One region of the Pseudomonas sp. P108 genome, then DNA from elsewhere that is predicted to be linked to it. Evidence: predicted binding sites of a transcription regulator. Region 1 holds the regulator's gene; each other region holds the start of a gene.
The links. The regulator FliA, encoded in region 1, starts transcription of late flagellar genes. The targets are predictions, from matches to a motif close to CTAAAGTTTNNNNNNNNNNNGCCGNTAA.

Region 1 (7,999 bases):
ACCACCGGCGTGGCGCTTTCCACCAGATCCATGGTGCGGTTGGCCGCGGCCTCTGTCAGCTTGACCACATAGCCCAGGCGTTCGGTGGCGTCGGTGATTTGCGACACTTCCTCGGCCTGCGGCATGTTCGGGTCGATCTGGAAGTTGACGATCGCACTGTGCAGTTCACGTGTGAGCTTGCCCACTTCCTGGTACAGGCCACGGTCACGGGTCTGATTGAGCTCATGGATCAGTTGCACAGCGTCACCGAACCTGCCTTTTTCAAGGCTTTCGACCAGTTCGACCGCGTGTTTTTTCAGGGTCGACTCGAAATCGCCCTGTGAAGATTCGTTATGCTCCATAGCTCCCCCGCGCGTTCATCAGCCGATGCGTTCGAAAATCTTCTCGATTTTGTCTTTCAACGCCTGAGCCGTGAAAGGTTTGACTACGTAGCCGTTTACACCGGCCTGAGCGGCTTCAATGATCTGCTCGCGCTTGGCTTCAGCCGTCACCATCAACACCGGCAAGTGCTTGAGTTTTTCATCGGCACGCACGTGACGCAGCAGGTCGATACCGGTCATGCCCGGCATGTTCCAGTCCGTTACCAGAAAGTCGATGCTGCCGCTGTTGAGCACCGGAATGGCAGTGACGCCATCGTCAGCCTCGACGGTGTTGGTGAACCCAAGATCACGCAGCAGGTTCTTGATGATCCGCCGCATCGTTGAGAAGTCATCAACGATGAGGATTTTCATGTCTTTGTTCAATTCGACCTCCAAGCAGTCTTAAACGCGCCCAGCACCTGGACGCGCCACTTCAATCAATCGGCGCAGCACTCGAAGACTGTCTGGAGCACAACAGAGCAAGACCGGTGCCGTTCATCACCGCACCAGCCTCGTTCGCAGTGTCCCCACACTGCCTTCAGCGCGCTCGCCACTCCCCCAAACGCCCCCGCAAACGGGCCGCGCACTGGCTGTGTAACTGGCTGACCCGCGATTCACTGACGCCAAGGACTTCACCGATCTCCTTGAGGTTCAGCTCTTCGTCGTAGTACAGCGCCAACACCAGTCGCTCACGCTCCGGCAAATTGGCAATCGCGTCCGCCAACGCAGCCTGGAAACGTTCATCTTCCAGATCGCGTGACGGCTCAAGATGAGCACTCGCGCCATCCTCGTGCAGCCCTTCGTGTTCGCCGTCCTGCAGCAGGTCGTCGAAACTGAACAGGCGGCTGCCCAAGGTGTCATTCAAAATCCCGTAGTAATCGTCGAGACTCAATTGGAGTTCGGCCGCAACCTCGTGATCTTTAGCATCACGGCCGGTTTTAGCTTCAATTGAGCGAATTGCGTCGCTGACCATACGGGTATTGCGGTGAACCGAGCGTGGCGCCCAGTCCCCTTTGCGCACTTCGTCGAGCATCGCGCCGCGGATTCGAATGCCCGCGTACGTTTCGAAACTGGCGCCTTTGCTGGCGTCATATTTGGTCGAGACTTCGAGCAGGCCGATCATCCCGGCCTGGATCAGGTCTTCGACCTGCACACTCGCCGGCAAGCGTGCCAGCAAGTGGTAGGCAATGCGTTTGACCAGTGGCGCGTAACGCTCGATCAGTTCGTACTGCGCGTCACGTGCCGACTTCTTGTAGTAGTTCATACCGCTTGCGGTCATAGCACGGGCCCTGCCGTTTGCTGCACGAGGCGCTCGACGAAAAACTCAAGGTGGCCACGCGGATTGGCGGGCAGCGGCCAGGTGTCGACCTTCTGCGCGATCGCCTTGAACGCCAGTGCGCACTTGGAACGCGGGAAGGCTTCGTACACCGCACGCTGCTTCTGCACCGCTTTACGCACGCTTTCGTCGTAAGGCACGGCGCCGACGTATTGTAGGGCCACGTCAAGGAAGCGATCCGTGACCTTGGTCAACTTGGCGAACAGGTTGCGCCCTTCCTGCGGGCTCTGCGCCATGTTGGCGAGGACGCGGAAGCGGTTCATGCCGTAATCGCGGTTGAGCAATTTGATCAGCGCGTAGGCGTCGGTGATCGAGGTCGGCTCGTCGCAGACCACCAGCAACACTTCTTGCGCTGCGCGTACGAAACTGACTACCGAGTCACCAATACCCGCAGCGGTGTCGATCACCAGTACGTCGAGATTGTCGCCGATGTCGCTGAACGCCTGAATCAGACCGGCATGTTGCGCCGGGCTCAGGTGCACCATGCTCTGCGTGCCGGACGCGGCCGGGACGATGCGAATGCCACCGGGGCCTTGCAACAGCACGTCGCGCAATTCGCAGCGGCCTTCGATCACGTCGGCCAATGTGCGTTTAGGGGTCAGACCCAACAAAACGTCGACGTTCGCCAGTCCCAGATCGGCGTCCAGCAGCATGACCCGACGGCCAAGCTCTGCCAGCGCCAGAGACAAGTTCACTGACACGTTAGTCTTGCCGACGCCACCTTTGCCGCCGGTCACCGCGATCACCTGTACGGGATGCATGCTGCCCATGTTATTTCTTTACCTTGTCTTGCATAGACGGAGGCCACATTACTGGCTGCGCGTTCACAACCGGAACAATGCATGGCAGACCATCGATGTAGGTACAAAAACTGTTCATGAATACCTCAGCCTACCTGCTTGGTCGGGCTGTGATAGATATCAGCGAACATGTCAGCCATGGCTTCTTCGCTGGGTTCTTCCTGCATTTGCACGCTGACGGCGCGGCTGACCAGTTGATGACGGCGCGGCAGATGCAAATCATCCGGAATCCGTGGGCCATCGGTCAGGTACGCGACCGGCAATTCATGACTGATCGCCAGGCTCAACACTTCGCCAAGGCTGGCCGTTTCATCCAGTTTAGTCAGGATGCAGCCGGCAAGCCCGCAACGCTTGTAACTGTGATAAGCGGCGGTTAGAACCTGTTTCTGGCTGGTGGTTGCCAAGACCAGATAATTTTTTGAACGAATGCCACGCCCGGCCAGACTTTCGAGCTGCATGCGCAGGGCCGGATCACTGGCTTGCAGGCCGGCAGTATCGATCAATACCACGCGTTTGCGCAGCAGTGGATCCAGCGCTTGCACCAGCGATTGGCCCGGATCGACGTGAGTCACCGGCACATTGAGAATGCGGCCCAGCGTCTTCAGCTGTTCCTGCGCACCGATGCGGAAGCTGTCCATGCTCACCAGCGCGACATTCTGCGCGCCGTATTTCAGCACATAACGCGCGGCCAGCTTGGCCAGCGTGGTGGTCTTGCCCATGCCGGCCGGGCCGACCATGGCAATCACACCGCCCTCTTCCAGCGGCTCGACTTCCGGTACGGCAATCATCCGCGCCAGGTGCGCAAGCAGCATGCGCCAGGCCTGACGCGGCTCTTCGATGTCAGTGATCATCGCCAGCAGATCGCGCGACAACGGGCCGGACAGACCGATACGTTGCAGACGGCGATACAGGTTGGCTTGCGCCGGACGGCTGCCTTGCAACTGATTCCAGGCCAGGGTGCCGAGCTGAACTTCCATCAGCTCACGCAGGCTGTTCAATTCAAAGCGCATCGAATCCAGTGCACGCGGATCAACGCCGCCAGAAGACTGCGCAGGCGCCGGGGCCGGACGCGCTGGAGCAGCGTAAGTCGGCTCGCTCAGCGGTTCAGCGGCAGTCAGCGGCAGGCCAGCGGTCAACGGCAGCCCGGCGAAGATCTGGCGATTGCTGTTGCCGTCGGCTTCGCCACGCAGGCTCAGTTCGGCCTGGGCGGTGACGATGCGCGACTGGGTCTTGCGCAGCTCGTCTTCGAGTTCCATGTTCGGAACCCGTGGCGCCAGCGCCGACAATTTGTAATCCAGTGCCGCCGTCAGCTCGACACCGCCAGCAATGCGGCGGTTGCCAATGATGGCGGCATCAGCGCCCAGCTCATCACGAACCAGCTTCATGGCCTGACGCATATCGGCGGCAAAGAAACGCTTAACTTGCATAAACCACTACCTCAGCCGTTGGGCCCTACTGTCGCAACGATGGTCACTTGCTTGTTGTCCGGTATTTCCTGGTAGGCCAGCACATGCAGCCCAGGGACTGCGAGGCGGCCAAAGCGCGAGAGCATCGCGCGGATCGGGCCAGCGACCAACAGGATCACCGGCTGACCTTGCATTTCCTGACGCTGCGCCGCTTCGATGAGCGAGCGCTGCAGCTTCTCGGCCATGCTTGGCTCCAGCAGAACGCCCTCTTCCGAGCCTTGTCCTGCCTTCTGCAGACTATTGAGCAATATTTGTTCCAACCTTGGTTCCAAGGTGATCACAGGCAGCTCGGACTCAGTGCCTACAATGCTTTGGACGATGGCGCGCGATACGCCGACCCGCACAGCGGCCACCAACGCGGCGGTATCTTGACTCTTCGCGGCGTTGTTGGCGATGGCTTCGGCAATGCTGCGGATATCGCGCACCGGTACGTGTTCAGCGAGCAGCGCTTGCAGCACTTTGAGCAACTGCGACAACGTGACCACGCCCGGCACCAGCTCTTCTGCCAGTTTCGGCGAGCTTTTGGCCAGCAATTGCATGAGTTGCTGCACTTCTTCGTGGCCGATCAGCTCACTGGAGTGCTTGTACAGAATCTGGTTCAAGTGCGTCGCAACCACGGTGCTGGCGTCGACCACGGTGTAACCGAGCGATTGTGCCTGCGCGCGCTGGCTGATTTCGATCCACACCGCTTCCAGGCCGAAAGCCGGATCTTTGGCGTTGATACCGTTGAGCGTGCCGTAGACCTGACCCGGGTTGATCGCCAGTTCACGATCCGGATAGATCTCCGCTTCGGCGAGGATCACCCCCATCAGGGTCAGGCGATAGGCGCTTGGCGCCAGATCGAGGTTGTCGCGGATGTGCACGGTCGGCATGAGGAAGCCCAGATCCTGCGAGAGTTTCTTGCGCACACCCTTGATCCGCGCCAGCAACTGCCCGCCCTGGTTGCGATCCACCAGCGGGATCAGGCGATAACCGACTTCCAGACCGATCATGTCGATTGGCGTCACGTCGTCCCAGCCCAGCTCCTTGGTTTCCATGGCGCGAGCCGGCGACGGCAGCAGTTCCTGCTGGCGCTTGACCTCTTCCAGCGCTACGACCTTGGCCACGTTCTGCTTCTTCCAGAACAGGTACGCGCCGCCCGCAGCCAGCGCGGCCATGGTCAGGAACGAGAAGTGCGGCATGCCCGGCACTAGACCCATGACCGCCATCAGACCGGCCGCCACTGCCAGCGCTTTCGGCGAGGCGAACATCTGGCGATTGATCTGTTTGCCCATGTCTTCCGAACCGGAAGCACGGGTCACCATGATCGCTGCCGCTGTCGATAACAACAGTGATGGCAATTGCGCCACTAAACCGTCACCGATGGTCAGCAAGGCGTAAACCTTGCCCGCATCGCCGAAGCTCATGTTGTGCTGGAAGATACCGACGGCCATGCCGCCGATGAGGTTGATGAACAGAATCAGCAGGCCAGCGATGGCGTCACCACGGACGAACTTACTGGCACCGTCCATCGAACCGTAGAACTCGGCCTCTTGGGCGACTTCCTGACGGCGTGCCTTGGCCTGGTTCTGGTCGATCAGACCGGCGTTGAGGTCGGCGTCGATCGCCATTTGTTTGCCGGGCATCGCATCGAGGGTGAAACGCGCGCTCACCTCGGAAATCCGCCCGGCACCTTTGGTCACCACGACAAAGTTGATGATCATCAGGATCGCGAAGACCACGATACCGACCACGTAGTTACCGCCGATCACCACCTCACCGAAGGCCTGAATCACCTTACCGGCAGCGGCGTGGCCGTCCTGACCGTGGAGCATCACCACCCGCGTCGAGGCCACGTTCAACGCCAGCCGCAATAACGTCGCGACCAGCAGAATCGTCGGGAACACGGCGAAATCCAGCGGCCGCAGCGCATACACGCAGACCAGCAGGACGACGATCGACAGCGCGATGTTGAAGGTGAAAAACACGTCGAGCAGGAACGGCGGAATCGGCAACATCATCATTGCCAACATAACCAGCAGCAACAACGGCACGCCCAGATTGCCTCGACTGAGGTCGGCAACATTCGTGCGAGCAGTGTTGAATAACTGAGAGCGATCCACCGGTTTTCCCCGTTCCTTTAAAGCAAACTTTTGACGCCCAGAGCGGGCTCACGGCGGGTACTGCAAGAAGCTTTCCAACTTTTGCCTGGAATTTAAACAGAGGGGTTTTGACCGTGGATTTTCTGCTGACCGGGATGCCCCCTTCGCGAGCAGGCTCGCTCCCACAGGGGAAATGCATTCCAAATATTGGAGTGGAATGCAATCCAAATGTGGGAGCGAGCCTGCTCGCGAAGGGGCCAGTGAAGTCAGCACAAAGTGCCTATTAAACTCTGGTGTTTAAAAGACACTTCAGGACACGCCTTCAAGGCTACAAATCCTTGCGCCATTGCCTACAGCCAAGCCAGAATCCTCCGGCTTGTGCGCCTTGGGGTCGGGTTCTATTGTGAATTGGTCGCTGACGAATCAGCGATCGGGTCTCGCAGCCCGTCGATCTCTGGACGCACAACATCCGCTTTGCTTATGGCGGCTGTACGTGGGAGACCTTCGGGTCTGCCGGTTCTAGAGTCCCGGTCTGCGACCCGCGTATAGCTGCCACCCTCATTCGTCTCGCAGCGAACGCTGGCAGCTCCAACGACTCCAGGAGCTTCACCATGATCAAACCAACACCCAACCCACCCGAAACCGACCCCACCTCCCCCTACGAATCCCTCGATTCAAAAAAACTCAACGACGCCGCCGAGCGCGCCCTCGATCACTACCTCTGCCCACCCGGCTCCACCCCACCGCCACGCAAAACCCGCCGAATGTACGCAGTCACCACCGACTTCAAAAATGAAGAACTGCTGGCCGACGCCAGCGAAACACTCGCCTCAGCCAGAACCATCGCCCATGACTTCGGCCATCTGATACCGGCGTCGCAGCGCAGGACGCTGCTGGGGATTGCGCAATTGATCATGCTCGGGGAGCTGGCGGTGAATCGGGTGATGGATAATCTGGAGTTGCCGGGCTAAACAGGCCAGACCACGCTTTCCGCTTTTGCGATCTTTGGCTTTTCAGTCTCGCGCCAATGACCACTCGTCGCCACCTGTCAGATCTGACAGGTGCGCAATCTCGCTTTTAGCCGTTCAATCACTCCGTCACTTTCCCGCCCGGAGTCGTTGCCATGGCCAGCCCCAACAAACCCCTGCTACTCGCGGAACTCGGCATCCCGGGTCGCAGCAAGGACCCGGTGTCGACGGATCCCGATATCTGGGGCATCAACATCGCCGCCGCGCTGGGCAACTTTCCCCTGCATGGCCTGCAGTGCCAGGCCGGACCATGGGGGAATATGGCGAGCGGCGACAGGTTGACGATCTTTTGGGGCACCGGGCTGGACGCGGGGGGCAAGACCGTCCTCAAGGATGAGGTCGGCACGCAATTGCGCATGTTCGTGCCTTCCCGGCACATGGTCGATGGTCAGTTCGCGGTGTCCTATGTCGTCAAGCCGTTGGGCGGCACGGATCAACCGTCTGAAGTCATGCAGGTGCTGGTCAAGCTGACGCGCCCGGGCGGCCATGACGAAAACGGTGACGGCGGGCATTCCAAGCTGATCATGATCATTCCCCAAGACATTCTTGACGGTGGCATCGACAAGGAGATTGCGGAAAAAGGCGTGAAGATCAGCATTGGCAAGGCCGACGGCACACCCCCCTATCCCTACGCCGCAGCCGGCGATATTTGTCGCGTGAGTTGGGGCGGGATCTTCGTGCTCAGTGAACCGCTGACTCAGGAACAGGCCGAAGGCAAGACGCCGATCATCGTGAAAATCGAAAAAGACTTCATCACCGACGCCGGTGATGCAGAGTTTCCCGGCGTAGCCGTGGTGTTCGAGGTGTACGACAAGGTCTTCAACCGTTCCGAGGACTGGAGCCCCGAACAGCGTGTGGTAGTGGCCGTTGATGCGACCCGGCTGATCGCGCCGTTGCTCAAGGAAACGCTGAACAACGTGCTGGATGTC
Region 2 (7,999 bases), 2.1 Mb from region 1:
CAAGGATCGCGTACGTTTTCCGGCACGCTTCCAGTTGGTGGCGGCGATGAATCCCTGCCCTTGTGGATATCTTGGCGAGCCCAGCGGCAAGTGCTCGTGCACACCGGACATGGTGCAGCGCTATCGCAACAAGCTATCGGGGCCGTTGCTGGATCGGATTGATCTGCACCTGACGGTGGCGCGGGAGGCGACGGCGTTGAATCCGGCAATTAAACCCGGCGAGGACAGCGCCAGCGCCGCAGCACTGGTAGCCGAGGCTCGCGAACGACAGCAAAAGCGTCAAGGCTGCGCCAACGCGTTTCTCGATCTGCCAGGACTGAAAAAACACTGCAAGTTATCCACAACCGATGAGAGTTGGTTGGAGTCAGCCTGTGAACGCCTGACGCTTTCGCTGCGCTCGGCCCATCGCCTGCTCAAGGTCGCCCGCACTCTGGCAGACCTTGAGCAAGTCGATGCAATCAAACGCGAGCACCTGGCCGAGGCACTGCAATACCGGCCGGCGACACCTTAATGCTCGGTCAGATCCACCAACGGCGTCTGCCGCACTTCGGTGTCGCGCCCGGCCTGAATCTCGGTCACGCGCTTCAAGGCGTTATCCACAGCGCCTTTGTCTGCGAGCAGGCTGTAGCTGATCTGGAACTGTTTGTGTTCCTTGGATGCGATGGTCGGCACCAGATTCAGCGGGCGCTGATAGCGACGGTTGTAGGAAAAGCTGGTGCCCGGCTCCAGCCCGGTGACGTAGCCCTGGCCTTGAGTGTCGGTATTTTTCCACAGGGAGAACACCGGCAACTGCTGGGTATTGAAGCCAACAGAAACACCGAGGCTGCCGGCCTTATTGTGCAAAACAGTCAGGGTTTCGCCTTTGGCGTCGGCATAGGGCACGACGTTGTAGACGGTTTCGTCGTAGTCCTTGGTCGGCGCGCGGTAAGTCTGCCAGTCAGCCAGATCACCCTTGGCCTTGTCGTTGAACGGCGAAACCTGTTTTACCGGCGCAGCAAAACGTGCGCCCTGCTCGAGGAACGGCGTACTGAAATTGCTGTGATACAGCGCCTGGTATTCCTTCGGATAGTCGCCGTTGTTGGTCAGCGTATCGTTGAGTGCAAAGCGCACGCTGCCAGGTTCGGTGACCAGTTCAGTGACGACCGAGAAATCGACTTTCTTGAAGGCTTGCTCTTTCAGCTCGCCGCGCAGACTGATGGCGTAGGGCGGCTTTTCGTCGATGTGCAGCATGACCGTACTGGCCGGGATGTTGGCGGCGCGTCCGTGCAAGGTCAGCAATTCACCATTGTCCATACCGGGATGGCCGACCCACTCGTAACCGCAGCGGGTCACCAGCTCGTTGAAACCTTCCAGCCAGCCCAGCCCACCGCGTCCGTTAAGTTCAATGAAGGCTGGGTTGACCACGTCCTTGACCGGCGAATCCCAACCCATGCGTACATTGCCAACAGAAGCTTGCAAGACATTCATGCCTCGGGTTGGCACCACCGAGAGTTTCATCGTGCCGTTATCGATATCAACAATGCTGACGCCTTCCTGCCGCCCACCGTGCAAGGTACGCAGGCTTACGGAGAAGGGTTTGTCGGTTTTCACACCGATCTGCTCACTGGTGATGCTCCAGTTTTCTGCGGGCTTGTTGGTATCGAGAAGGACGTAATCCCAGGCCATGGCGTGGGAAGCAGCAGTGAAGGCGCCGAGGGCGACGGCGAGTTTGAGCGGGGTCATGGCAGCAGCCTTTATTGGAGTTGTGCCATTTTTATAGCGCTGCGGAAACGTTTCAGCAAGTGTATTAGATCGACAGATCGCCTGTTCTGCCGGAGATCTTCAGTGATGCAATCGCGAGCAGGCTCGCTCCCACAGGGGATCCGGGTCTTCACAAAATCTGTGAATCACACCGAACACTGTGGGAGCGAGCCTGCTCGCGAAAGCTATTTCAAAGGCGCATCAACGAAAGCGATCAACCTCGGAACGCAAATCCGCCGCCAGCTTCTCAAGCTCCTTGGCGGTAACAGCCAGGTTCGACACAACCTCACGCTGCTCACTGTTGGCCAGTGCGATGCTCTGCAAATTACTGCTCAACAACGTCGCAGTGCTGCTCTGCTCCTGAGTCGCCGTGGTGATCGCGGCAAACTGCTGCCCCGCCGAACGGCTCTGCTCGTCAATACGCGCCAGCGCCGACGCCACGTTGGCGTTGCGCGACAAGCCTTCCTGCATCAGCACATTGCCCTGCTCCATGGTGCTGATGGCGTTGCCGGTTTCCTGCTGGATGCTGTGGATCATGCTGGAAATTTCATCAGTCGCCTGGCGGGTACGCGAGGCCAGGCTGCGCACTTCATCGGCTACCACGGCAAAGCCGCGACCTTGTTCGCCGGCACGGGCCGCTTCAATCGCAGCGTTGAGTGCCAACAGGTTGGTCTGCTCGGCGATCGAGGTGATCACACCGACGATGCCGCCGATTTCCTGCGAACGCTGACCGAGGGTGTTGATCACGCTGGCGGTGCTGTTCAGGGCGCCAGCGATTTGCTCCAGCGAGGACGACGCTTCTTCCATCGAGCTGCGGCCAATCTGGGTTTGCTGGGCGTTTTCCTGCGCCAGACGCTGGGTCGCGCCCATGTTGTCGGCAATGTTCAGCGAGGTCGCGCTGAACTCTTCCACTGCGCCGGCCATACTGGTGATTTCGCCGGACTGTTGCTCCATGCCTTCATAGGCACCGCCGGACAAACCGGACAGGGCCTGGGCACGGCTGTTGACCTCTTCCGAGGAGCGACGAATGTGCTCGACCATGGTCGACAGCGCTTGGCTCATCTGGTTGAACGCGCGGGACAGCTGACCGATTTCGTCGTTGCTCGACACGTTCAGGCGCACGCTCAGATCACCGGCGCCCAAGGCTTCCGCCTGACGGACGAGATCGCTCAGTGGCGCCAGTTTGCTACGCAGCAACCAGACCACGGAACCGACCGCCAGCAGCATCGCCAACAGACTGCCGATCGCCAGTTGCGTACCGACGCTCCACGTCACTGCGCGGATTTCGGCTTTCGGCATGCTTGCTACCACCGACCACGGGCCACCATCAAACGGCACCGCGACGCTGTAGAAATCTTCGGACTTGTCGCCCCAGAACTGACCTTTGCCCGGCGATTTCGCCAGATCCTTGATCACTGGAATCGCTTGATCCAACGCCTGCACACCTGCCGGTGCAACCAGCCATTTGCTCTGCTCATCGAGCAGCGCCAGCGAGCCGGTCTGGCCAATGCGGAAGCGCTTGAGGTTGTCGAACTGGGCGTTTTGAGCATCGGTGTAATCGAAGCCGACGAACAGCACCGCAATCACCTTGCCGCTGCCATCGCGCACCGGGGTGTATTGGGTCATGTAGGAACGATCGAACAGCAACGCGCGGCCGACATAGCTCTGCCCCGCCATCAACTTCGCGTACGCCGGGTGCGCGTGGTCAAGCAAGGTGCCAATGGCGCGAGTGCCGTCCTGCTTGGTCAGCGAGGTGCTGACCCGTACGAAGTCTTCGCCGCTGCGCACGAACAGCGTGGCGACGCCGGCGGTCATCTGCTTGAACTCGTCGACTTCCTTGAAGTTGTTGTTCAACACTTCGCTGCCCAGGTGCAGGCCCGGGGTCTGGGTGCCGGCCACCGTCACCGGTTCACTCGGGTGAATGCTCAGACCCGCGCTGAAGCGCTTTTCGAACAACCCGCTGAGCCGCTGGGTGCTTTCACGCAGCGTGCCGTGAAAGGTGCTCAGTTGGTCGGCCAGCAGCCGCGCCTCACTGGCCAGATGCTCTTCACGGGTAGCGAGGTTTGCGGAATCCAGCGAACGCAGGGCGAACACCGTACTGCCACTGATGACTATCGCCAGTATCACGGCGAGGGCGAGACCTAACTGTGAGGCGATCCGAGCGCGAGGTTGAGACATGACAGCTCCTGGCCGAACTTTCCGATCCTCCTTGATCGCAGCTCGGATAATTTTTAATAGTGGGGGTGAATCGTGGATACCGGCACGACGGTTCCACATGCACGTATTCGGCGGTAAAGCCGAATACTTGAGCGAGCAGCAGGGTTATGGCACAAGGCCGCCATTGTGGCGGCTCGAACGTTTCAGCTCAAGCGCGCAACCGCCGGCAGTTCCATGGCGCGGACTTCGCCTTGCAGGAAGTCGCTGAGGCGGCGCAAACGTTCACCTCCCGGACGGGTCTTTGGCCACACCAGGTAATAATTCAGTCCGCTGGCGACGGCCGTCGGCCACGGCAGGCTCAGTCGTCCCTGCGCCACATCTTCGGCGACCATCAACAGGTCGCCCATCGACACACCATAACCGCGCGCCGCGGCGATCATCCCTAACTCGAGGGTATCGAACACCTGTCCGCCCTTGAGCGACACCTGATCGGACAGCCCCATGTGCTCCAGCCAACTGCGCCAGTCACGACGATCCGGGGTTGGATGGAGCAATTCGGTGGACGCCAGCCGGGCCAAATCCCATGGCTGATCATTCAGCAGGTTTGGCGCACCCACCGGAATCAGTTCTTCGGGAAATAACAGGCTCGCCTCCCAGTCCGGTGGAAAATGCCCGTCACTCAGCAACACCGCGCAATCAAACGGCTCATCGTTGAAGTCCACCGAATCCACATCCATCCAGGCGCTGGTCAGTTGCACTTCGTTGCCCGGCTGCAAGTGGCGGAAGCGACTGAGCCGTGCCAGCAGCCAGCGCATGGTCAGGGTCGACGGCGCCTTCATGCGCAGAATGTCGTCTTCGGCGCGCAAGGTATTGCAGGCCCGCTCCAGCGCCGTGAAGCCTTCGCGGATGCCGGGCAACAGCAGGCGAGCGGCCTCGGTCAGTTGCAGGTTGCGACCACTGCGATGGAATAGCCGGCAAGCGAAATGATCTTCCAGCGTTCGAATATGCCGACTGACTGCGCTCTGGGTGATCGACAACTCTTCCGCCGCACGGGTGAACGAACTGTGCCGTGCCGCTGCTTCAAATGCGCGCAGGGCATACAAGGGAGGAAGACGACGAGACATGCAGAAAGCTCCTATAGCGGGATGCAGCCAGTCTGACGAAAACTGCTCAAGATGAGTTTTAATCATGCCACCCATCCTTTTTATCCCTTTGTGCAAAACCTGCCAAGCGCCGAGAATCGACGGTCTTCTGTTCCCTCTGAAAATCGAGTGGTGATGACCATGCAGCATCCTGTGCGTACCGAACTCTGGGCCATTCTGCGGCTGGCAGGGCCGTTGATTGCTTCACAGTTGGCACACATGTTGATGGTGCTGACTGACACTTTAATGATGGCCCGCCTGAGTCCCGAAGCGCTCGCGGGCGGCGGTCTCGGTGCAGCGACTTACTCGTTCGTATCGATTTTCTGCATCGGCGTGATTGCGGCAGTCGGCACGCTGGTGGCGATTCGCAAAGGCGCCGGCGACATCATCGGCGCTGCACGGCTGACTCAGGCCGGGTTGTGGCTGGCGTGGCTGATGGCGTTGGGCGCCGGGTTGTTGCTGTGGAATCTGAAACCGGTGTTGCTGTTGTTCGGCCAGACCGAAACCAACGTCAACGCCGCCGGGCAATTCCTCATCGCCCTGCCCTTCGCCCTGCCCGGCTACTTGAGCTTCATGGCCCTGCGCGGTTTTACCAGCGCGATTGGCCGGGCGACGCCGGTGATGATTATCAGCCTGGCCGGCACGGTGGCCAACTTCCTGCTCAATTACGCGCTGATCACCGGCATGTTCGGCCTGCCGAAAATGGGTCTGACCGGGATCGGCCTGGTCACGGCGATTGTCGCCAACTGCATGGCGTTGGCATTGGCCTGGCACATCCGTCGGCATCCGGCGTATGACGCTTACCCTTTACGTGCGGGCCTGTCGCGACCGAACCGGCAATACCTGAAAGAACTGTGGCGCCTCGGTCTGCCGATTGGCGGCACCTACGCTGTGGAAGTGGGCTTGTTCGCCTTCGCGGCGCTGTGCATGGGCACCATGGGCAGCACGCAGTTGGGCGCACACCAGATCGCCCTGCAGATTGTTTCGGTGGCATTCATGGTGCCGGCGGGGATGTCGTACGCAATCACCATGCGCGTCGGCCAGCATTACGGCGCCGGTCAATTGAGCGATGCACGGATGTCCGGCCGGGTCGGGATCGTCTTTGGCGCCGTGGTCATGCTGGGTTTCGCCATGGTGTTCTGGCTGCTGCCAAATGAGTTGGTCGGGTTGTTCCTCGATCACAACGATCCAGCGTTTGCCGAGGTGATTCGCCTCGCGGTGAGCCTGCTGGCGGTGGCGGCGTGGTTTGAGTTGTTCGACGGTACGCAGACGATTGCCATGGGCTGCATACGTGGGCTCAAGGATGCGAAGACCACGTTTCTGGTCGGGCTCGGCTGCTATTGGCTGATCGGCGCGCCGGCGGCCTGGTGGATGGCGTTCCACTTGAACTGGGGGCCGACGGGGGTCTGGTGGGGATTGGCGTTGGGGTTGGCGTGTGCAGCGGTGAGTTTGACCCTGGCGTTCGAATGGAAGATGAAGCGGATGATTCGGCTGGAGCCGCAATCTCGGGGCTTCAACATCCCTCAGCCTGAATGAGATTCCCCTTGTGGGAGCGAGCCTGCTCGCGAATGCGATCGGCCAGTCAAATCATCTTTGCCTGACACACCGCTTTCGCGAGCAGGCTCGCTCCCACAGGGGCTCATGCCTGACCCGGAGATTGTATTTAGCTGACGATTTCCAGGGCTGACTGCTGGCTTGAGCCGAAGGTTAGATATTCAACCAGTTCCGCCAACGGCAACGGTCGGCTGATCAGATATCCCTGCACCTGATCGCAGCCAAACCCACGCAGCAGCTCCAGTTGCTCCGGAGTTTCCACCCCCTCCGCCACCACTTCCAGATGCAGGTTGTGCGCGAGATTGATCATCGCGTGCACCAGTTTGCGGTTCTCCTCGCGCTGCTCCATGCCGCCGACAAAGCTCTTGTCGATTTTCAGCAAGGTGATCGGCAGGCTGTTGAGGTGCACGAACGAGGAAAACCCGGTGCCGAAGTCATCCAGCGAGAAACGCACACCGAGGCGGCCGAGGGCGTCCATGGTCTGCTTGACCAGATCGCTGCGGCGCATCACTGCGGTTTCGGTCAGTTCAAACTCCAGCCACTGCGCTTCAACACCGCGCTCAGCAATCAAGCGACTAAGCGTCGGCAACAACTGACTGTCCTGAAACTGGCGGAACGACAAGTTGATCGCCATGTGCAGCGCCGGCAACCCGCGCTCGCGCAACGCCTGCATGTCACGCAGGGCTCGGGAAATCACCCAGTAACCCAGCGGCACGATCAAACCGCTCTGCTCGGCCAAAGGGACAAATTCACTGGGCGGCAGCAAACCGCGTTCGCCATGGCGCCACCGCACCAAGGCCTCGAGGCCAACAATCTGGCCATCCTGAAGATTCAGGCGTGGCTGGTAATGCAGCTCCAGCTCATCGCGACGCAAGGCCCGGCGCAGTTCGCTTTCCAGATCAGCCATGCTCCGCGCATTGCGGTTGATACGTTCGTTGAAGATATGAAAGGTGCAGCCCTGGGTACTTTTCGCTTGCTGCATGGCGATGTGCGCGTGCCACATCAGCGGGTCAGCGCCACCCTGCGCACGGGCATGGGCGATGCCGAGGCTGGAGCCGATCAGCAGGCTTTCGCCATCAACCCAATACGGTTCGGCGAGCGCTTCGGTGATGCGTTCGGCCATCCATTCGGCGCGCTGCGGCGCCCGGCGGGTGTCGATCAGCAAAGCGAATTCGTCGCTGCCCAGCCGCGCCAGTTGATCACCGGCCTCCAGCTGACTTTTCAGCCGCGCGACAACCTGCAGGATCAAGCGATCGCCAGCCTGATGGCCAAGCGCATCGTTGGCATGACGGAAGTTGTCGAGATCGAGATGCCCGAGGGCCAGGCCACGACCGTCGTTTTCCGCGAGGCGCGCGGCGAGCAAGGTCTGGAAACCCTGACGGTTGGCGATGCCGGTCAGCGGGTCC
Region 3 (7,999 bases), 3.1 Mb from region 1:
AGGGTGTACCCGTCCATCTCCGGCATCTCGATGTCGGAAATCATCATCAGGAACTCTTCTTCCGGCTTCTTGCCCTCGTCGACCAGCTTGCGCAGGTAATCCAGCGCCTGTTTGCCGTCGTTCAGCGCCACCACTTCGACACCGATCGTCTGCAGACAACGCGTGACCTGCTTGCGCGCCACCGATGAGTCATCGACCGTCAAGACACGCAAAGACAGTGCCTTGGTCTGGGTCTCGACATCGACCACGCCCACCGAAATCGCTTCCGGTGTCGGCGCAACTTCCGCCAGCACTTTCTCGACGTCGATGATTTCGACTAACTGATTGTCCACCCGAGTCACAGCGGTCAGGTAATGATCGCGACCGGTGCCCTTGGGCGGCGGATGAATCTCTTCCCAGTTCATGTTGACGATGCGCTCCACCGAGCGGACCAGGAAACCCTGGGTCTTGGTGTTGTACTCCGTGATGATCACGAACGGGTTGTTCTTGTCCTTCAACGCTCCGGAACCGGTGGCCATTGCCAGATCAAGGATCGGAATGGTCGCCCCCCGGATATTTGCCACCCCGCACACGACAGGACTGGACTTGGGCATCAACGTCAGCGACGGGCACTGCAACACTTCCCGCACCTTGAACACGTTGATTCCATAGAGCTGCTGACCGTCAAGACGGAACAACAACAACTCCAGGCGATTCTGCCCCACCAGTTGCGTGCGCTGGTTCACCGAATCCATTACACCAGCCATGCCCAGACTCCTACACCAACGCCAAGTGTTGTTGCGACGCACATTCATTGCTAAACGGCACGGCGCTTGCTTTTTAACTCGTATGAACGCTCAAACGACATTTTTCCGACACCTGACCTCCCGCGCTCGCAAAAGCCTTTGCGCGATGTCAGCCGTCTGCTGCTTTTTCGCTGGCAGCCCTGCCATTGCTGATGCGGTTACCTTGCCTGACATGCTTATCGGCGTCACTCAGGGCTTTCTTGAGTTCACCGTAGAAGACTATCTGGCTACCAGTCAAACGGAAGGTCGCTACGAAATCGAAGTAAACCAGCTCGACCCCCGTATGCGCATGCCTATGTGCGACAAGGAATTGACAGCGACTTTGGAGAGCCCGGCACGTCCGTTGGGCCGGGTCACGGTGAAGGTCCGCTGTGAAGGCGCCTCGCCCTGGACCGTGTTCGTGCCCGCTCAAGTCCGCCTGTTTCGCGAGATTGTGACGACCACGCGGCCACTGAAACGCGCAGGGATTATCGAGCCACAGGACGTGACCTTGCGAGAGCGCGACGTAAGCACGATCAACCAAGGCTTTCTGACTTCGGTAGACGAAGCGATCGGGCAGAAATTAACCCGACCAACGGTCGCCGATCAGGTGATTACACTGGTCCATCTGGAACAGGCCGAAGTGGTTCGCAAGGGCGATCAAGTGGTCATCACCGCACGCAGCGGTACGCTGGCCGTGCGCATGCCCGGTGAAGCACTGGCCAATGGCGGTTTGAAAGAACAGATACGCGTGAAAAACCTCAATTCGCAACGGGTCATCAAGGCGCAAGTCACCGCGCCCGGCCAAGTGGAAGTGGCGATGTAGAAAACTGGCGCTGACCCCGGCTGTTCCCTAAACTGTGCCGCAGCAGGACACGCGCCGGCGCATGCAAGGCTCATTGTAAATGTGCCTAAAGTTTTCCAGAGGGTGGCCGAAAACATGGCAAGCGTCCAAATTCCCAGAGGTTTTTATCATGGTCATCGATTTCAGCCGTTTGAACAACTCCTCGTCACTTACGGGCAGTACACGTACCAGCAACGCCAAGGAAACCGCCGAAACCGGTACCTCTGCGCCGCTGAATACCCAGGCCGAAACGGCCAGTACCGCAAAAAGCGGGGAATCGGTACACCTCAGCAATGAGGCTCAACAGTTGCAGAAGGTCACTGACAAGCTGCGCGATCAGCCTGCTGTCGACAAAGCCCGTGTGGCCGAGTTGAAAGCCGCGATTGCCGATGGCAGCTATAAAGTCGACAGCAACCGTGTAGCCAGCAAACTGCTCAACTTCGAAGCCCAGCGCTAGGCCTTTGCCTGCGCCAGGCTTTTGGACGCTTAAAACCCAAGGCCAGCCATGCACGACACTAATTTATTGCAACTGATCAACGACGACTTTGCTCCAGCTCAACAATTGCTGGAGTTGCTGCAAACCGAATCCCTCGCGTTGCACGGTCGCGACATGCCACTGCTCGAAGAAATTCTGGCGCACAAACAGGCATTGATCATTCTGCTTGAACAGCATGGCCGCAAGCGCAGCGAAATCCTTGCCAGCCTCAACCTGCCAACCGATCGTTCAGGTCTTGAGCAACTGGCTGGCCAGTCGAGCATTGGCGATCAGTTGCTGAGCCAGGGCGATGCCCTGACCGATCTGATCGCTCAATGCCAGGCGGCCAACGTCAAAAATGGCCAGTCGATCCAGATCCAGCAGGCCGCCACGGCCAATCAGCTGAAGATCCTTACCGGTGGTGAAGCGCCAGCGCTTTATAACGCCAGCGGTACATTTGCCAAACCCGCCGTACCGCGTCCGCTCAGCCAGGCATGAGCCGTTGATGCGCCAGCTCTATCAACCCGCGGAACATGCTGGCAAAATGCTGGCTAGTCGTCATATTTTGTCTGGAGATTGATAAACCGTGTCCAACGCCCTCAGCGCGGATGATGCTCCGCAGCCCCCTAAGGTGCTTACCACGCCACTGGAAATCTCCAGCAACCTGCGCCAGCTGCAAGAAAGCCACGATCCGCTGATCATCACCTTCCATGAGCGCAGCCAGCGTTTTCAGAGCTACCTGATCAAGGTCGACCGCGACAGCGCTTCGATCGCTCTGGACGAAATGATCCCGCGCGATGGCGAACGCTTTCTGCTGGCCGGTGAGCCGTTCAAGGTCGAAGGTTTTCATGACGGTGTGCGCATTGCCTGGGAGTGCACCGGCACGCTGAATATCGAGGAATCCGAGGGTGATCGCTTCTACACCGGCGAGCTACCGACCGAAGTGGTTTACCACCAGCGCCGCAATGCTTTCCGCGCCGCGCTGAAACTGACTGATCTGGTCAGCGTTGAACTGGGCGGCGAAAAGCTCAAGACACCCATCAACGGCAAACTGCTGGATATCTCCGCGACCGGCTGCAAGCTGCGTTTCGAAGGCGATATCACTGATCGTCTGCAACTGGGCCAGGTCTATGACCGCCTGATCGCCCCGCCGCTGTTCGGCAACCAGCCAACCTCCGTCGAACTGCGTTATCTGCACTTCGAAGAAAAACTCAACATCACCTTCGCCGGCCTGCGCTTCCACAACATCAGTGGTCAGGCTGCACGCAACGTTGAGCGTTTCGTTTATCAGCTGCAACGTGAAGCACGCCGTTTCGACAAAGACGATATGTGATTTGCAGCGACAATAAAAAGGGCAGTCCCTGGCGGGGCTGCCCTTTTTTATGCGTGGTGTTTTTTGTTCAGCTCAAGGTCTGCCGCCACTGAGATCTGGCGCGGGCTTGTCGTTGCCACTATCCGTTTCAGTTTCTGCCGCAGGCTCTGGTTGTGTATCGGGTTCAGGCGCAGGTTCGGGAGTCGGCGGCGCTTGCACAGGGTCCTGCACCATCTGCTCCTGCACCACCTGCTCGTCTACCCGAGGGTCAAGCGCGGCCACCAGCGGCGAGCTGGACATGCTGTCAGGCATGGCCACGTGATGCAGCGGCGCGTCGTCGACCTGATGCAGATTGGTCACGGCTTTCGGCCGGATCCGCCACACCAGCACCAGTGCGAAGAAACTGAAAAACGCATACAGGCTCTGACTGCCAAACAGCTTCATCAGCACACCCGCCAGCAATGGCCCGATGCTCGCGCCGACACCGTAAGTCACCAACAGCATCGCCGTCAGCGATACCCGCCGATCACCTTCGACATGGTCGTTGGAAAACGCCACCGCCAGCGGATACAGACAGAACTGCACCAGCGAACACAAGAAGCCAACGCCGAACAACACCTCCAGCGGCACCTGCGGCAGGATCGCCAGCGGCAACGCAGCCAGTGCGAGAAACCCGGCGAAGCAGCGAATCAACAGCGCCCGATCATAACGGTCGGACAACCAGCCCAGCGGCCACTGCACCAATAAGCCGGCAAAGATGCAGCTACCCATGAACAGACCGACCTGCTCGGTCGACAGCCCCTGCTGCGAGGCATACAGCGGCGCCAGACCATAGAACGAACCGATGATCAAACCGGCACCCAGCACCGTACTCAGCGACTGCGGCACCCGCTTGATAAAGAAACGCGGCTCCATCGGTGCCGGATGCAGGGGCGCCGGGTGAATCCTTCGAGTCAATGTCACAGGCACCAGGCACAGCGCGAAGCACAGCGCGACCAGCATCAGCAGCTCCAGACCCAGCCCGGGGTGCATGACCAGAATCAATTGACCCAGCACCAGGCCAAGGTAAGACGCAATCATGTAACCGCTGAATACCAGACCTCGCTGATTGGCATCAGCCTGCTCGTTGAGCCAGCTTTCAATCACCATGTATTGGCACATCATGCCCAGACCGACAATGGTCCGCAGCACCAGCCACGCCGGCAGCCAATCGACCAGACCATGGCCAAGCACCGCCGCCCCGACGATCCCGGCACAGGCAGAATAAGCGCGGATATGCCCGACCCGGGCAATCAGTCGGTGACCGATCTTGCCGCCCAGCACCAGGCCGAAATAGTTTGCCGCCATCAACGCACCGACCCACAACCCGTCGACGTTGTCAGCGGCCAGGCGCAGGGCCAGATAGGTCGATAGCAGGCCCGAGCCGATCAACATCATCAGCGAGGCGAAATACAGCGCTCGAAAGGATTTCCAGATTTGGCGCATCGGCGTTCCGAGCGGCTCCTTGCAGTAAAGACCGGGCTACCAAAACGATAGCCCGATGGCGACGGTTCGTCAGGCCTGGGCTGCTAGAACACGCCGTTCCCAGGGAGTGATTTCATCAAAGAAGCTGGTCAACTCCATGGTCTTCGAAGCGATGTAGCCTTCGATGAACTCCTGTCCGAACAGTTCCCTGGCCAATTGACTACGTTTCAGACGTTCGAGGGCGGCGTGCAAAGTACATGGCAACGAAAGATTGTCCGGCACCTCGAACTCGCCCTGAATGGCTTCGCTCGGTTCCAGCTCATGCTCGATCCCATGCAAGCCGGCGGCCAGACTCGCGGCGATCGCCAGATACGGATTGGCATCGGCGCCCGGCAAACGGTTCTCGACCCGACGTGCGACCGTCGAACTCGCCGGAATGCGCAGCCCGGCCGCACGGTTGTCGTGGGACCAGCACGCGTTATTCGGTGATGCGTACGGATGGCACAGACGCTGATAGGAGTTCACATTGGGTGCAAACAGTGCGGTGAAATCAGCCATGCCTGCCTGCTGACCACCGATGAAGTGGCGGAACATCGCTGTCGGTTCACCCTGCTCGTCACTGAAGACATTCTTGCCGCTGTTGCTGTCAACGATGCTCTGGTGAATGTGCATCGAACTGCCCGGCGTGTGCGCCAGTGGCTTGGCCATGCACACCACGGTCAGGCCGTGCTTGAGCGCAACTTCCTTGAGCAGGTGTTTGAACAGAAAGGTCTGGTCGGCCAGCAGCAGCGGATCACCGTGCAGAAGATTGATCTCGAACTGGCTGACGCCCATCTCGTGCATGAAGGTATCGCGCGGCAAACCGAGGGCCGCCATGCATTTATAGACTTCGTTGAAGAACGGCCGCAGACCATTATTGGAACTGACACTGAACGCCGACTGGCCATCCTCGCGACGACCATCAAGGCCCACCGGCGGACGGAACGCTTGGGTCGGATCAGTGTTCGGGGCGAAGACAAAGAATTCCAGCTCGGTCGCCACCACCGGCGCCAGGCCGCGCGCAGCGTAACGGGCAATGACTTTTTTCAACTGGCCACGGGTCGACAGATTGGAGCTTTCGCCAGTCAGTTCATCGGCATCGCAAATGGCCAGGGCTCGGGGGTCGTCGCTCCACGGCAGGCGATGGATCTGGGTCGGCTCGGCAATCAGTGCGAGATCGCCGTCATCGCTGCCATAAAACCGCGCTGCCGGGTAACCGCCCATAATGCATTGCAACAGCACGCCCCGCGCCAGTTGCAAACGCCGCCCTTCGAGGAAACCCTCGGCGGTCATCACTTTGCCCCGGGGTACGCCGTTCAAATCCGGCGTGACACATTCAATCTCATCAATGCCCGTCAATCGCTGCGCGAGTGAACGCTGGCCATCGGTTGTCATGACGCAATCCTTGTTATTGTGCGAGCCGCGAACGGCGACCCGTACAAAATAGGCTTCGGCTGTTCGGAATATCAAGCAGCGTCAAACAAAAAGGCGCGTCACGGCAGATAAAGGCTGAACACCCCGCCACCGAGTGGACCGCCGTTGCGGATTTCGGTGCGACCTTCAACACCGTTGCGCTGATGCAGCGCTGCGATGCGGTTGGCGAAATACAAACCGAGTCCGGTGCTGCCACTGCTGTGATTGATGCCTTGCACGTAATCAGCCTGACGCTCGAGCATCTCGGCCGGATAGCCGTCGCCGTCATCGTTGATGCTCAGCACCAGTTGTCCGGCCTCGTCACTGACGGTGATCAGCAGCGACTCGCGAGCATAACGAATGGCGTTGTTGATGCAGTTACCAAGCACCGAGGCAATCAACTCACGGTCGAAGAACCCCAGCGGACTCAACGGATCGACTTCATACGTGGCGATGATCCCGCGACTGGCAAACACCTCTTGATGCGCCGCCAGTTGCGCCTCGATAAAGTCATCGAGTTCGTGATACGCAGGTTGCAGCGGCAACTGATTGACGCCGAGCTTGTACAGCCCGAGCAACTGCACCAGCATGCCGTTGAGGTGGGCGAACTCGAAGTCGATCACGCCCTGCTCCGTGCCTTCGCGCAGTTCTTGCGGCAAGCGCCCCAGCCATTGGCTGTGAGCCTGCATCAGCATGGCCAGCGAGTTCTTCATGTCGTGGACAGTGGAGGCGATCACCGTAGAAAAATCCAGAGCCTGCTTGTCGTGGTTCATTCGCCAAACGCCTTGCTTTTCAGCTTCTGATAACGCGCAAAACGCGCGTCGGTGTCGGGCATCAGGCCAACCATTTTCAGGCAGGCCCGACATTCTTCCAGCTCCGCCGACGGCACACTGGTGTCGGTGCCGTGCAGCAGCGACTGGGCCATGTTGAGCGCGATACTGATGTTCTTCGGTTGCATCTTCAGCGCCTTGCGGAACACCTCGCGGGCCTCGACCAGGTTGCCGGTCTTGTACACCCGCACGCCCTGACGGTTGAGGTCGGCAGCGGCATTGCTGGAGCTGAGAATAGTCGGATCATCGGTCAGCTTGGCGATGTCTTTCATTACCGCCGGATCATCACCGTAGATCTCCGCGCAGCTCTTGAGCATCGACGTGCCCGCCTCGGCCTGACCGAGCATCTGCAACTGCTTGGCGACCAACAGCGCCGCTTCCGGACTCATGAACTGCTCCATGCCGTCGAGGCGCATCAGCGCTTGTTCGGTGAGCTTGTCAGCGGTTTCCGCATCGTTGAGCAACAGGCTGGTAGCTTTCATCAGACGCGCGCGAATCTGCAGGCCGGGGTCGGTCGGGTTCTCTTTGGCCACCGCACTGAGTGTGGTGTTGATCTCCAGCCGTGTACGCGTGTCGAGACCGCGTTCACTGCCCTTGCTGATCAGCGCGTGAGCCAGGCCGAGGTTGCTTTCCGGGTCCTTGAAGCGCGACTGCGCGCCCTGCGCCACCGCCTGCCGATAAGCACGCGAGGCGGTGTCAAAATCTTCGTTGGTCATGGCCAGTTTGCCCAACAGCGCCTGTCGACGCACCGCCAGCGGCGAGAGACGAATAGCCTCTTCCAACACCTGCTGCGCGCCTTTGGTGTCGCCCTCGGAAACCAACACGTCGGCCATGCCGTCATACAGCGCCGGCATCATC
Region 4 (7,999 bases), 1.7 Mb from region 1:
TCTGAGTCGTGTGCGGGTTTACGCGGCAGACATTACCCGTCCGCAACTGGGCTTGAACGACGAGGACTATCAACGCCTGGATCGCGAGTTCGGCGCGCTGGTGCACAACGCCGCCAACGTCAATCACGTCCTCGATTACGAGTCGCTGGCGGCGGACAACGTCGAACCGATTTTCGCCCTGCTGCGCTTGTGCGAAGGGCAGAGCAAAAAGGTCTTCAACTTCGTCTCGACACTGTCGGCTTCAAGCACCGTGGACGATGCTGGACGGGTGCTGGAATTGCCCGCCGCGCCGACGCCACCGATCTATATTCGCAACGGCTACAACCTGTCGAAATGGGTCGGCGAGCGCATCCTCGAACGGGCGCGGGAGCGCGGTGTGCGGGTTAATCTGTACCGCCCCGGCAACATCAGTTTCAACAGCTTGAGCGGCGTTTGTCAGCCGCACAAAAACCGCTTGATGCTGATGCTCAAAGGCTCGATCCAGCTTGGCCAGGTGCCGGCTTTCGCACTGAATTTCGACCTGATGCCGGTGGACTTTCTCGCCCGTTTCATCGCCTTCCACGCCAGCCGTTATTCGCCCGAACGTGCGGTGTTCAACCTGCATAACCCCGAGCCATTGAGCTGGGATGCCTACGTGGCGTCGTTCCGCGAAACCGGCAGCGAATTCGCGCTGGTCAGCGTCGCCGACTGGCAACAGCAATTGGCTCGGGTCGACGCCGATAACGCGCTATTCGGTGTGCTCGGTTTCTACCTCAACGGCTTTGAAGAAGACATCGGCGACATCTCCCTGATCGGCCACGCCAACGCCGAGGCCGGCGTGCAGCAGATGGGCGCGCACTACCCGCAGAAATCCCCGGCGCTGCTGCGTCGCGGCTGCGACTACCTGAAAGAAATCAATTTCATCTGATCCAACAAAAGGAGCAACACCATGAACACTCTGCAACCCGATACCCTGATCAAAAATCCGCATGGCTGCCACGTTGTGTCGTCAGTGGAAGTACCGGCGGACGCGGCGCAAGTCTGGGCGGTGGTCGGCGACTTCGGCGGTTTCGACCGTTTCATTCCGGCGCTGTCGCACATCGAAATGACTGGCGAGGGCGTGTCCTCGCTGCGCAAGAAATACTTCAAGGATGGCAATGTGGTGGTCGAGCAACTCAACTCCCGCGATGAGCAGGCGCGGAGCATGACCTGGACGACGATTTACAACACCTTGGGGGTGGCGAATCTGTGGGCGGCGATGAATGTGGAGTCGCTGGGCGCAGGCAAGTCCCGGGCGACGTGGACGATCATTGCCGAGCCTGCTTCGGGGGGTGAAGAGGCGTTGCCGGGATTCAAGGAGTTTGTGCAGGGGTTTGCGGATGATGCGATGGGGAATGTGCTGAGGCTGTTTGTTTAAGGCTTCGGCTTTGCGGTGAATGCACCACCGCTTTCGCGAGCAGGCTCGCTCCCACAGGGAAATGCATTCCAAATGTGGGAGCGAGCCTGCTCGCGAAGAACGATAACGCGGTCTGACTTGAGGTCAGATCTTGAAGCTGTCGACCAATTGCTTCAGGCGGTTGGCCTGCTGCGACAACGCATCACAATCCTTCAATGTTTCATTGAGGTTGGCCACGCTCTGCTGGTTCAGCAGGTTGATCTGGTTAACGTCGACGTTGAGAGTTTCCACCACGGCGGTCTGCTCTTCAGTGGCCGCTGCCACCGACTGGTTCATACCGTCGATTTCGCCGATGCGCTGGGTCACGCTGACCAGACGCAAACCGGCCTGGTTGGCCACTTCCACGCTCTGCTCGCTGGAGGCCTGACTGGCATTCATCGTGGTCACCGCTTCACGCGAACCGACCTGCAGGGAAGTGATCATCTTGTGGATCTCTTCCGCCGATTCCTGGGTGCGATGGGCGAGGTTACGCACCTCATCCGCCACCACGGCAAAACCACGTCCGGCTTCACCGGCACGCGCTGCTTCGATCGCGGCGTTGAGCGCCAACAGGTTGGTCTGCTGCGAAATGCCTTTGATCACATCGAGGATGTGGCCGATGTTGTCCGTGCTGGCGTTCAGGGTTTCGATCTGGGTGCACGACAGGCTGATCTTCTGCGACAGTTCAGTCATCGCCAGAATCGTCTGCTCGACCACCTGACGACCGTCATCGGCCTGCTCGCTGGCACCACTGGCATGCTGCGAAGCATCGGCGGCGTTGCGCGCAATTTCCTGCGTAGCGGCACCCAGCTCGTTGATCGCCGCGGCGACGCTGTTGGTGCGTGCACTTTGCTCGTCAGAGCCGACGATCGAGGCATTGGACGAAGCCATCACCCGTTGCGACAGGTCATGCACATGGCGAGTCGCCGAGGAGACTTCGGAAATCGAGGCGTGAATCCGCTCAACGAACTGGTTGAACGCGCTGCCCAATTCACCGAACTCGTCTTTGCTTTCCACAACCAGACGGCGAGTCAGGTCGCCTTCACCCTGAGCAATGTCCTGCATCGCGCGGCCCATGGTGGTCAGCGGACGCATCAACACGTTAATCAACAGGCTCAGCAGCAGCGCAATGGCGGCCACCGCAACGAACATTGCGATCAGTGCCGAAGTACGGAATTGGCTGAGTGCGGCGTAGGCTTTATCACGATCAATCGACAGACCGATGTACCACTGCGCATTCGGCAGATCGCTGACCGGGGTGAACGACAGAATGCGTTCCTGGCCGTTGAGCACCACGTTCTGGTTGCCCTTCTCGATGCGCACGCTGGTGTTCGGGTAGATGTCTTTCAGGTTTTTCATGACCTGATCTTTGTCCGGGCTGACGATCACCTGACCGTCGGCGCTGACCAGGAACGCGTGGCCGAGGCCACCGAAGTCCACCGAGTTGATGATCTTCACCAGGGTTTCCAGGCTCAGGTCACCACCGACCACGCCGAGCAGCTCGCCGTTCTTTTTCACCGGCATGGCGATGGTCACTACCAGGCCACCGACAGCGGCCATGTACGGCGGCGTCAGCATGGTTTTGTCAGCCACAACGGCTTGCTTGTACCAAGGGCGCTGACGCGGGTCGTAGCCGTCCGGCATCTTCGCGTCAGGGCGCTGGGTGAACACACCGTTGGCCTGACCGACGTAGGTGAACTGGAAATTCGAGGTGAAGGCCGGTTGATCGACCAGACCCGGGAAGTCGGCGTCCTTGCCCTGATGGGCAACGTTCTGCGCGAGGTTTTCCAGCACCAGAATCCGCCCGCTCATCCAGTTCTGCACGCTGCTGGCGGTCAGATCACCGGCCTGCTGTACGGAGGACTGGAGGTTCTGGCGAATGGTGTTTCGCTGCAGATAGTCGTTGTAGAGGGTGAACAGCGCGAACGCCAGGACCACGACGCCCGAGGCGGCCAACAGGATTTTATGGCTGAACTTGAGATTCATTTCATGGGACTTCTTATGCCAAAAGTGGGGATGCGTTCCGGATGCAACATTCCATGTACAGCGCAGGCAGCGTTCTTCTGGCCGCTCTACTTTGGTGCACGCATGTCTCACCAGTCTGTCGGCACGTGTCGGAGAAATCTTAGGGCTGAGTGGGAAATGGATGGCATTTCTGCCGGATTCCCGCCGAACGGCGTGCCAGAGCGTTCTGCCCGATGTTTTTCAGTGCTGATCTTCGGGTGACAGTTGCAAATTTCGTAACCCTTGATGACAATGCGAGTAATTATCATTTGTGACGTTCGCGTTCATGTCCTCACCCGAGTTTGCAGTACAGACGCTTTACAGTAGTCATCACGGCTGGCTTAACGCGTGGTTGCGCGCCCGTTTGGGCAACGCGGCGGATGCGGCGGATCTGGCCCAGGATACTTTCGTACGCCTGTTGCAACGCACCGAACGCCTCGAACTCAAAGCACCTCGCGCCTTTCTGCGCACCATCGCGCGTGGTCTGGTGATTGATCATTGGCGTCGCGAGGAAATCGAACGCGCCTATCTGGAAACCATCGCGCATCTACCCGAAGCCGAAACGCCAAGCGCCGAAGCCCGCGCACTGGTGATCGAATTGCTGGAAAGCATCGCGCGGATGCTTGAAGGACTGAAGCCGAAAGTGCGTCAGGCGTTTCTGCTGGCGCAGTGCGAAGGTTTGACCCACAAGCAGATCGCCGAACAGATGGGCCTGTCGTTGCGCTCGGTCGAACGTTACATCGCCGACGCGCTGTATCACTGCTACGTGCTGCGGTACGAAAACTGATGCCTGTGGATAATCTTTCTCTTGGCCGTCGCACCGAGCCGCAGCAACAGGTGGTCAAACAGGCCATTCACTGGCTGTTGCGCCTGCGCAACAATCATGGCAATCCGCGCCTGAACCGCCAGTGTGAACAGTGGCGCGCCGAACATCATGAGCATGAACTGGCCTGGCAACGGGTGCAGTCGCTGCAAGCCGAATTGAGCAATAACCTGCGCGCGGTGCCTGGTGCGCAAGTGGCGTTCAACACTCTGGAAAACAGTGCTCAGGGTTTGGGCCGGCGACAGGCCTTGAAGTTGTTGTCTGGCGCATTGCTGATGGGCTCCGCTGCATGGCTGGCCAAGGACACTGCCGCTTGGCAGCAATGGAGCGCCGATTACGCTACAGCGACGGGCGAGCGGCGCGGCTTCCAGTTGCCGGATGGCACGCGGATCGAACTCAACACCGCGAGTGCAGTGGATCTGGATTACACCGCGCAGCGGCGGCTGATCAAACTGACGCGCGGCGAGATCATCGTCACCTGTGGCGGCGCTGATCAGGGGGCGTCGTCTGATCAACCGCTGCGGATACAAAACCGTCACGGCACTTACGAACCTTTCGACGCCCGATTCATCCTGCGTCAGGAACATGATTGCACTCTGCTCAGCGTCACCCATGGTCAGGTTGCGATCCGTTCCGGCAGCACTTCGGTACAGGCACTGGCGGGGCAAAGTTATCTGATCGATCACCATCGGGTTCGCCCGGCGCCGCCGCTGGCTATGGATGCCGGCGCCTGGGTCGACGGCTTGATCGTCACGCGCAACATGCGTCTGGGCGACTTTATGGCTGAAGTCGGGCGTTATCGTCAGGGCTTTCTGAACTGCGCGGCGGAGGTGGCAGATCTGCGCTTGTCCGGGGTATTCCGCCTGGAAGACACCGACAAGCTGTTGGCCATCCTGCCGCAGACGTTGCCAGTGCAATTGCGCTATCGCACGCGCTGGTGGGTGACGCTGGAGCGCGTCGCCTGAAATTATTTTGGCGGGTTTTTGCTGCAGGTCCGGCTTAGTCAGTAAGCACTTCAATTCAAGCGTTTGCGACTTCCTACGGAAACCTACAATGACTGTCCCCGCCACCTGTAAGAACACTCTGAATTTAACTGCCGAATCGGGCCTGCTGCGCCACGCCGTTCGGGCAGCGCTTTTTTCCACGGCGCTGGGCGTTAGTGTGATGCCCGGTTTGAGCATGGCGGATAATCCGGCGGCCAGTGAAGTCAGCCATCGCTACAACATTGCCGCGGGTCCGCTGGGTGAGGCGCTGAATCAGTTTGCCCGTCAGGCCGGCATCACGTTGTCGATGACCCCGCAGCAAACTCAAGGCCGGCAATCGCCAGGCGTTCAGGGCGATTATTCGACCGATCAGGCGCTGAGCCATTTGCTCGGCGGCTCCGGCCTGGAAGCGGTCAGCCAGGACGGCAGCAGTTACATCCTGCGTCCGCTCGCTGAATCCGAAGTACTGGCCCTGCCAACCACCGATATCAAAGGTTTCGCCCTCGGTAACGCATTGGGCAGTATGGACGGCTACAACGCCACTCACAGCCAGATCGCCACCAAGACCAGTACTGCGCTACTGGAAACCTCGCAAAGTGTGTCCGTGGTCACTCGCGAGCAAATGGATGACCAGGGCTCGCAGACTGTCTCGCAGACAATGCGCTACACCCCAGGCGTGCTGACCAACCCGTACGGCGCGACTCACCGCTATGACTATGTGGCGATGCGCGGTTTCAACGACGGCTCGGTGGACAACATCTACCTCGACGGCCTCAAGTCGATGGGCGACAGCGGCACTTACAGCACCATGCAGGTCGATCCGTATTTCCTTGAGCGCGTGGACATTCTCAAGGGCCCGTCGTCGGTGCTGTACGGCCGCAGTTCGCCAGGCGGACTGGTGGCGCTGACCAGCAAGAAACCGTTATACGAGGCTTACCATCAGGTTCAAGCGACGGTCGGCACTCAGGGCCAGCGCGGGGTCGGTTTTGACTTCAGTGGCCCGGTCGATGACGACAAGCGCATTGCCTATCGTCTGATCGGCTTAACGGATCAGTCCGACACGCAGTTCGACCACAACAAGGAAAAGCGCTTCGCCCTCGCACCGACCCTCAGTATCGATTTCAGTGAAGACACTTCACTGACGCTACAGGCTTATCTGCAACACGATCCGGATGGCGGTTACCACGGTGGCGTACCGGCGGACGGCACAATTGATCAGCGCAACGGCAACCGCATCTCGCCGCACTTCTTCGAAGGCGAGCCGGGCGTCGATGGCTATTCGCGTGATCAGCAATCGTTCGGTTATCAGTTTGAACATCGCTTCAACGATGTCTTCACCGCAAGGCAGAATTTCCGTTACCTCGATTCCAAAGTAAACATGGATCAGGTCTACGCCTATGGCTGGACCTCGCCGACCAGCAACGAGTTGAACCGCTATTACACTGGCGGTGATGAGCGCCTGCATGCGTTCATCGTCGACAACATGCTCCAGGCCGAATTTTTTACTGGTGCGACCAAACACACGGTGCTGATGGGCGCGGATTATCAGCGGCGTAAAACCGTGGTCGACTGGACCAGTGGCGGACTCGCGCCGATCAACGCGTTCAATCCGGTATATGGCAACTCGGCGATCGACATGTATGGCGAGACCAGCTACCTGCGGCGCCTGGAGCAGACCGGGGTTTACCTGCAAGACCTGATCGAGATGGACAACTGGCGTTTCTCGCTGGGTCTGCGCCAGGACTGGGTCGAGACGTCGGATGAAAACCGTATCGCTGAAGCCGGACGTCCGGTCGGCACGGAAATCAATGATCGGCGCACCAAACTCACTGGCCGGGCCGGTGCGTTGTACCTGTTCGATAACGGCTTGGCGCCGTACATCAGCTACTCCGAATCGTTTAACCCGAACTCCTATGCCGACAGCGCCGGTAACCCGCTGGCCCCTACCGATGGCACACAATGGGAAGTCGGTTTGAAGTATCAGCCGCCGGGTACTGACAACTTGTTCACCGCGTCGCTGTTCCGCATCGATCAGGAGAACCTGGCGACCAAACTGCCGCAGGAAAACTTCTATCGCGCGGTCGGTGCTGTGCGCTCCCAAGGTCTGGAACTGGAAGCGCACATGCAGTTGACCGACAACCTCAAAGTCCTCGGCAGCTACACCTTCACCGATATCGAATACTCGAAGTCGATGGTCAGTACGTTGAGCACGCCAACCGACGTGATCGAAAACAAAGGCAACTCACCAACGCAGGCGCCGCGGCATATGGCGTCGTTATGGGCGGACTACAAATTCGACAGTGCCGCACTCGATGGCCTGCGCCTGGGCGGCGGTGTGCGGTATGTCGGCTATAGCTGGGCGGATGCGGAGAACACCATGAAGGTGCCCTCCTACACGTTGTTTGATGCCTCGATTGGTTATGACTTGGGCAAGGTCGGTCTGAAGGGCGTCGACGTGCGTCTGAATGCGAACAATCTGACCAACGAATCCTACGTCGCCTCCTGCGCCAGTCTGAACTTCTGCTACATGGGCGAAGAGCGCAACGTGGCGGCGACGGTCAGCTACCAGTTCTAGGCCTTTGTCCTGTGCATAAAAAAGCCAGCCCCTGATGTTTCAGGGGCTGGCTTTGTCGTTTCTGTGGGGAAATTCTCATGCGTGCGTTTTTGGTGTTGTTGCACCGTTATATCGGCTTGGCCACGGCAGTGTTTTTGCTGCTGGCAGGTATTACCGGGAGCATTCTGGCGTTCAATCATGAATTGGATGAATGGTTGAAC

Region 2: QOM10_RS28495 (methyl-accepting chemotaxis protein) is a predicted target of FliA. The motif match lies at 4,023-4,050, and genes of this name have one in related genera.
Region 3: flgM (flagellar biosynthesis anti-sigma factor FlgM) is a predicted target of FliA. The motif match lies at 1,676-1,703, and genes of this name have one in related genera.
Region 4: QOM10_RS00665 (methyl-accepting chemotaxis protein) is a predicted target of FliA. The motif match lies at 3,516-3,543, and genes of this name have one in related genera.

The regions. Positions count from the first base shown of each region.
Region 1 covers NZ_CP126691.1:1,883,354-1,891,352, reverse strand. The annotation lists gene QOM10_RS08305 (protein phosphatase CheZ) at 1-341, opposite strand, end outside; gene QOM10_RS08300 (chemotaxis response regulator CheY) at 360-731, opposite strand; gene fliA (RNA polymerase sigma factor FliA) at 898-1,638, opposite strand; gene fleN (flagellar synthesis regulator FleN) at 1,635-2,465, opposite strand; gene flhF (flagellar biosynthesis protein FlhF) at 2,582-3,922, opposite strand; gene flhA (flagellar biosynthesis protein FlhA) at 3,934-6,063, opposite strand; gene QOM10_RS08275 (DUF6124 family protein) at 6,654-7,013, shown strand; gene QOM10_RS08270 (hypothetical protein) at 7,166-7,999, shown strand, end outside.
Region 2 covers NZ_CP126691.1:6,402,830-6,410,828, forward strand. The annotation lists gene QOM10_RS28485 (YifB family Mg chelatase-like AAA ATPase) at 1-511, shown strand, start outside; gene QOM10_RS28490 (aldose 1-epimerase family protein) at 508-1,722, opposite strand; gene QOM10_RS28495 (methyl-accepting chemotaxis protein) at 1,942-3,918, opposite strand; gene QOM10_RS28500 (LysR substrate-binding domain-containing protein) at 4,101-5,021, opposite strand; gene QOM10_RS28505 (NorM family multidrug efflux MATE transporter) at 5,181-6,575, shown strand; gene QOM10_RS28510 (bifunctional diguanylate cyclase/phosphodiesterase) at 6,703-7,999, opposite strand, start outside.
Region 3 covers NZ_CP126691.1:5,003,684-5,011,682, forward strand. The annotation lists gene QOM10_RS21990 (chemotaxis protein CheV) at 1-746, opposite strand, end outside; gene flgA (flagellar basal body P-ring formation chaperone FlgA) at 829-1,590, shown strand; gene flgM (flagellar biosynthesis anti-sigma factor FlgM) at 1,739-2,065, shown strand; gene QOM10_RS22005 (flagella synthesis protein FlgN) at 2,114-2,581, shown strand; gene QOM10_RS22010 (flagellar brake protein) at 2,670-3,416, shown strand; gene QOM10_RS22015 (MFS transporter) at 3,489-4,880, opposite strand; gene QOM10_RS22020 (glutamine synthetase family protein) at 4,950-6,191, opposite strand; gene QOM10_RS22025 (sensor histidine kinase) at 6,392-7,084, opposite strand; gene QOM10_RS22030 (tetratricopeptide repeat-containing response regulator) at 7,081-7,999, opposite strand, start outside.
Region 4 covers NZ_CP126691.1:133,478-141,476, reverse strand. The annotation lists gene QOM10_RS00675 (amino acid adenylation domain-containing protein) at 1-907, shown strand, start outside; gene QOM10_RS00670 (SRPBCC family protein) at 929-1,396, shown strand; gene QOM10_RS00665 (methyl-accepting chemotaxis protein) at 1,520-3,400, opposite strand; gene QOM10_RS00660 (sigma-70 family RNA polymerase sigma factor) at 3,705-4,205, shown strand; gene QOM10_RS00655 (FecR family protein) at 4,205-5,206, shown strand; gene QOM10_RS00650 (TonB-dependent siderophore receptor) at 5,295-7,799, shown strand; gene QOM10_RS00645 (PepSY domain-containing protein) at 7,877-7,999, shown strand, end outside.